DNA from 2 places in the Globicatella sp. PHS-GS-PNBC-21-1553 genome. Region 2 is predicted to be linked to the other one. Evidence: predicted binding sites of a transcription regulator. Region 2 holds the regulator's gene; the other holds the start of a gene.
What was found. Region 2 encodes NrdR, which represses ribonucleotide reductase genes. Its sites were predicted from a motif close to ACACNATATATNGTGT; they were not measured.

Region 1: the regulator NrdR is predicted to act here: its motif matches at 1,794-1,809, upstream of nrdH (glutaredoxin-like protein NrdH).

Annotation. Positions count from the first base shown of each region.
Region 1 covers NZ_CP085470.1:2,117,504-2,120,934, reverse strand. The annotation lists gene LB888_RS10265 (YtxH domain-containing protein) at 23-385, opposite strand; gene LB888_RS10260 (HIT family protein) at 385-822, opposite strand; gene LB888_RS10255 (DUF1294 domain-containing protein) at 863-1,195, opposite strand; gene nrdH (glutaredoxin-like protein NrdH) at 1,486-1,716, opposite strand; gene epsC (serine O-acetyltransferase EpsC) at 2,207-2,773, opposite strand; gene cysK (cysteine synthase A) at 2,766-3,431, opposite strand, start outside.
Region 2 covers NZ_CP085470.1:491,092-494,522, forward strand. The annotation lists gene LB888_RS02300 (DnaD domain protein) at 1-1,342, opposite strand, end outside; gene nrdR (transcriptional regulator NrdR) at 1,335-1,814, opposite strand; gene LB888_RS02310 (TM2 domain-containing protein) at 2,155-2,448, opposite strand; gene LB888_RS02315 (recombinase family protein) at 2,630-3,431, opposite strand, start outside.

The DNA.
Region 1 (3,431 bases), 910 kb from region 2:
TGGTACTTTTTCAAGAAAAATACTAATTTTCTGATGCATTTGCTAGATTGTTCATATTTTCTTCTAAATTATCTTTCAATGTCTCGATTCTTCTTCGAATGCGATTAATACGTGGTTGATTATTTTCCATAAAATGTTTAATATCACCTTGTAATTCTTCAACCAATGCCTGAGTCTTTTGGACACCATCATTTTTTACTTGATCAACAACAGTATTCAAATGATCTACTTTAAATTTCAAGTCGGTCACATCGCTTTGAGTTTGCTCTTTAAATTCCTTCAATTGCGTACGTGTTTCGGAACCTTTTCGTGGTGCATTGAGTAGACCAATGGCTGCTCCTATCACAGCACCCCAAAATAAGCCGGACCTAAAAGTTTGTTTCATTATTCAGTCACCTCACTAATCCCTTGCGTAATTTGGTCAGCTAAAGATGCTAGCTGTTCTTTCGATACATCATCCATATGATTAGTAAATGTCAAACCAAAGCCATCTTTTTCACCATAACGTGGAATGAGATGCCAATGTGAATGAAACACCGTTTGGTAAGCTGCCTCGCGATTGTTATTTAAAATATTTAAACCTAACATATCTGGAAATGCTTTATCTAATCCTTTCGCAATTTTTGGTAAACGTGACAACACATCCCCCGCTAATGTTGGTGAATAATCAAAAATATCTTGCACATGTTCTTTCGGAACTAATAATGTATGACCAGGAGTTGTTTGAGAAATATCTAAAAAGGCATACACCAAATCATCTTCATAGACCTTTACAGAAGGAATTTCTCCATTTATTATTTTACAAAAAATACAATCAGTCATTTATAAAACCTCCATTCTAATTGAAATAAGTATAACAAATTTAAAATAGTGAAGCAAAAAATTGATAATATACTAACACTACTAAAAAGATACCCGCTAGATAAACAATCGTAAAATAAGGTTTACGAATTTTATGGCGAAAAAGAAATATTCCCACTAATCCTCCAAGTCCACCGCCAAAAAACCCCATGGCTAATAAGGTCTGCTCTGAAATCCTTTGCGCCTTATTAATAGCCATCCATTTATCCCAAAGCATCGCGAACAGCGAACTGACATTTAGAATAATTAAATATACAATGAAAAAAGTTTGAGCATTTAAATGGTTAATAAAGTAGTCGAACAAGTTATTTGTTAGTAAAATGATGTTTTCCAATTGATTTCCTCTCTTTACTAATGAAATTAATCTATTATGCCAGAATCTTTTTGGGCTTAAAAGTCCATATGGACAATCAGCATCATCGAGTATGGTAATTTATTTGCAACAAATTTTCTATTAGTAACCCGTTATTAAAATTACTTTTTAATAAAAGCTCTATACCATTCAGTGCGAATAAACTGAGTAATATTGCTCACCTAAACTATTTGATCAAAACTCCTAATAACAAAAAAACTCGACTATTAGTCTAATAACTAATTAATCGAGTAAATCTGAATCATATTGATTTATACCGCTAATTTTGCTAAGCGATCAGGTCTAAAACCAAAGAATGGTTCTTCGCCTTCAATTTCTACTACTGGTAAAGATTGGAAGCCCATTTCCTTAATTTTATTTAATGCTTCTTCATTTTCATAAACATCAATCATTGTATATTCTACAGAATTATCTTCTAAGAATTTTTTGGTAAAATTACATTGCATACAATTTGGTTTTGAATAAACAGTTACAGTTTTCATAATCCACTCTCTTTCCGTCGATTTGATTATCGACTGATTGTCAATGACTATATACTACCCTATCTTTACTGCTATTGCAACTATATATTGTGTTTAATTTTTACTTGAACACTAAATATAGTGTTTTTAGTGAGGTTTGGCTGCTTATCAAAATTAACAATACTAAATTTCATACATTTTAAATTTTCCAAAAGCGATTAGAACAGGCTCAAAAATTAAACTAAATGTAATTCTAATAATTCTATTTTGTAAGGTGTTAACTTGTCTTAACTAAGTTATTTATTGATTAAAAAATAGGGAGTGAATCAGAAGTAGAAAATCGAATGATTTTCGCTTCGTTTATTCACCGCACTTAACCAATGCGCTATAAACTAACAAGCACTAAGTTGACTAAATTAATCAAGTTTAAGCCAGTCTCTTAAAGATGAATTGTTAAATGATTAATTACATATCCTTAATATTTTTAATCACGATAAAAAAACATATTTTATTAAATAAACCATTCTGGTGGAACACTATTAACAGGTATATCTTTTGTTTGATAATATTTTGCCGGTATTCCAACAGCAGTCACATTTTGAGGTACTGACTTTAACACCACAGCACCGGCACCTACTTTAGCACCTTGTCCAATAGTAATATTTCCTAAAACCGTTGCGCCTGCCCCTAAGATCACATCTGATTCAACAGTAGGGTGACGTTTAATCCCTTTCTCTTTACCGGTTCCGCCTAAAGTTACACCATGGAAAATCGTTACACGATTGCCAATGATGGCCGTTTCACCTATTACGACTCCGGTACCATGGTCAATAAATAGATGATGCCCAATTTGAGCACCTGGATGAATATCGATACCAGTCTTAGTTTTGGCTCTTTCGGAGACCCAACGAGCTAAAAATAAATGCTGACGTCGATATAACCAATGACTCAAGGTATGATATCGTCTAGCTTTTATGCCTGGAAATAATAGAAAAGCTTGTATCACACTAGTACAAGAAGGATCTTGTTGATAAGCCCATTTGGCTTCCTCCCACCAAAACTTAAATAATTTAAGCATTAAACAACCCTGCAGATAAGTAACGTTCACCTGTATCTGGTAAAACGGTCACCACTGTTTTTCCATATCCTAATTCTTTTGCTAATTCTGTAGCCGCAAAGACATTAGCACCTGATGAGATACCCACTAACAATCCTGCTGTTTTAGCCAATGATTTTGTTGATTCAATCGCATCTTCATTAGAAACTGTATAAACACGATCTACAACTTCAGCTTTATAATTATCAGGTACAAAATTTGCCCCAATTCCTTGAATTTTATGAGGGCCTGCATGCCCTTCGCTTAACATTGGTGAAGCAATCGGTTCAACCGCCCAAACAATCGTCTCAGCATTTGCTTCCTTTAAAGTAAATCCTGTACCCGAAACAGTACCACCGGTCCCCACACCAGCCACAAAACCGTCTACTTGTTCTAAGTCTTTTAAGATTTCTTTACCGGTTGTTTCTCGATGTGCTTTAATATTCGCTTCATTAGTGAATTGTCCAAAAATAGGCGCCGATAATTCCTCAGCTAAAGCTTCTGCTTTGGCAGTAGCCCCCTTCATTCCTTCTGAACCAGGAGTTAATACTAGATCCGCCCCATAAGCCGCCATTAAGTTTCGACGTTCAATCGTCATAGTTTCTGGCATTACTAAAATAACTTTGATTCCTAATGCAGC
Region 2 (3,431 bases):
TTTCTTGATTCTGTTGTGCCCAATAAGGCTGACGCTCCGTCTTCTTCTGACGTTGATAGCTTGGATATGATTTATTGTGATTTTGACGGTTTTCATATTGTTTTTGCTTCATCATACGATCTTTGGCTTTTTGATGAACAAAGGTCATTACTTTCGCCACTGTGGTTAGCTGTTCTTGTTGCCATAAGTTAGCAATCCGTTCACTTTCACCTTTTTGAAAATCAGCACGATTCTCAATCATTAATAAATAGTAGACTAAGAATGTTTGCACACTCTTTGGTAACTGCGAGCGCATCGCAATATTATGAACATACTGGATTTCATTACTAGAGACAAAACCATTTTTTGATTGCTTAATTTGTGTTAACAATACCTCTGGAGATACTTCTTCACACAGAGCCATGATTTCTAAATCAGCTTCTGCAAAATGAGGATACTGCTCTTTTAATGTTTGGATGGTCGTTTTTTCAACAATCTCTTTTACTGGTTGTGACGAAGCGGGTGGAACATTGGTTGTTTGATGTTTATTCTTTTCGCTCATCCGTTGAGCAGCTAATTTTAACTCTTGATATTGAATAGCCGGTAACTCACCATCATAGCTTTCTAATAATAACTGACTAATCTGTTCTTCATCAAAACCGTAGACTTTATGAATCGCCAATGTTTCTTGCTTAACCCTCGGCCCTAAAACTTGATGATCAATGCCCGCACTAATTAATTTGCGCATTACTTGCATATAGTCAAAATCATCCACCACCGAGATAGAGGGTGGCTTTTGATCATGGTGTTGCAGATTATAACCATTTTTAGCTTCATAAGCTTGCGCTTGATAATCATTATGGGTTGGCGTCATGATTGTTTCAAAAGAAACCGTCACTTCTTCGTATTCGGCCATTTCAATAGGGGCAACTTCCCACTGACGCACTACTTCAAAAAATTCCACATCGCCTAATTGATTGATTAACGCATTACTCAATAAAGGATTATCTAGAAAATCCTTAATCAATAATGGATATTGCATATCATAGAGCAAGGTAGGATATAAAATCCCTTCGCCCGTTTGTTTATAGGTCTCAATTAAGCCGACCGCTTCTAAATGGAGGCGCGCATCATCGATTTTTCCTAACGAGCCCGCAATATAAGGAAATAAACTCGAATGAACTTTTTGTGTTGAAATCTTTTGTTCATTGACCGGCTGCTGGAATAATAATAAATAAAAATTGACGGCATCCATCCCGATAATCGGTTGATACAATTGCACTAAGCTTTGCATTTGAATGGCAGACAAGGCTCCTTTATGTCTCACGATAAAGGGTTGGACTGGACTTTTTAATTCACTCATCGCTCTCTTGCACTTCACTTCGTGATTTCATCATGCTTTCCAATTCTTTCATAAACATTTCGCGTGATTGAAATTGACGGTAAACACTCGCAAATCGGATGTAACTGACTTCATCTAATTCTAAAAGACGAGGCATCACATATTCACCGATTTGTTCGCTTGGAATCTCCGTGTCAGTATAATTGCGAATATCATTTTCAACAGCGGATGCTAAACGTTCCATTTGTTCTCTCGTTATCGGACGTTTTTCTGCGGAACGAATAATCCCTCTTAATAATTTTTCACGGCTAAATTCTTCACGAGTGCCGTCCCGTTTGACTACAAGTAAAGGGGTGCGTTCTACTCGTTCATAAGTATTAAAACGGTACCCACAATTTAAACACTCACGACGACGGCGAATCGAAGTATCATCATCGACAGAACGTGAATCAATTACTTTTGTTTGTGAACTTTGACATTTTGGACATAGCATAAAAAGCGCTCCTCCTTTCTAAACACTGTTAGTTACTCCTATTGTAGCATATCTACACCGGCATTGACACTCTGAAAAACTCAGTTAATTTAATGACAATGTGATGCTGTAGTAAACGTTTTGTGAGTTAAAAGAATCGATTCTTAGGCACCTAAATTCATTAGATAGAGGTCATCTAACGCTACCAATATTAATGAGCAAAAATATCTTGTTGGCTTCTATTCGTCCTCTAACACTTCTAATATTAAATATAATATTTAGCGAAAATATCTTGTTGCCTTCTGTTCGCCTCTAGCTCTACTAATATTAAATATAAATATTGCCAAACTGGTCTGGTTGTCTAAATAACACTCCAATCAAATGGAAAAAAGCAAATAAGCTTAGGCACAAAAGTCCATGAAAAGGCTAAATATAATAATCCTTGAACCCATTTGCCAGCGATAAATTTATGAACACCCAAGCCACCTAAAAAGAAAACTACTAAGAAATAAGTCCATTTACCAATCGCTTTACCATAAGGTGGGTACGGTGCTTGTTGATAGGGGTTCACCGGTTGTCCATATTGATTATATGTTTGATATTGATTCATCTGTTGATAATAGCGTTTATTTCTGCGCTCATCTCTTCTTGACAAGATGAATAACACCACGAAAACAAATATTAAAAATAAAAAGTCCATCTTAGGGGCTATTAATTAGGGATTTATTTCCTTAAAATTTAATCGGCATGAAGGTATTAACCTTAGGGGCTATTAATTAGGGATTTATTTCCTTAAAATTTAATCGGCATGAAGGTATTAACCTTTGTGCCGATTTTTATATGTCAATTTTCCCTATAAAATTCCAATAAATCCAAATGGTTTGTTTCTTTAAATTTGTACCTGGAACTTTTTCTGATTGTTCTACATAAATCTTATCTACAAAAGTTCTAATTATTTCTGGATCAAGTTCCTTTATATCCGTATACTTTCTTACAAGTTTTAGGAATGATTCCACATTAAGTTCTTCTTCCTGCGATTTTGAAATAGTTTCTTCAAGTTCAGCTATTCTTTTTTGAAGTGAAATTTCTTCTTCATCATAAGCTTTAGCCATTTTTTCAAATCTTTGGTCAGATATTTTGCCTTCCAAGTTATCTTCATAGAGGTTTTGAACGATAGAGTCGAGTTTTACAATTCTATTTTTAGAATCTTCTAATTCCTTTTTCTGACTTCTTAATACCTGATTTAACTCGCTGGTTTTCTTCTTCAAAACTAAATCTACAAATTCTTCCTCATGGTCTTTTGCAAAGGCTGTAACTTTCCTAATTTCCCTCAGAAGAATTTCTTCAACTTGAATGTTCTTTATCTGGTGTGAAGTACATTTGCCTTTTTGCTTTCTATAGGATGCACAAACGAAGTATTCTTTATCATGAGACCAGCCTTTACCTCTCACTTGATACAATTTTGCTCCACAGTCTGCACAGTAGAGCATACCAGATAGGGCAGGCATTTCTCCTAAGCTGTTACGAACTCGTCTTGTTTTTCTTATCCTTTTTACAATATCAAAGGTTTCTTCATCAATAATCGGCTCATGAACATTATCAAATATTGCCCATTCAGACCTTGGATTGTCTACACTT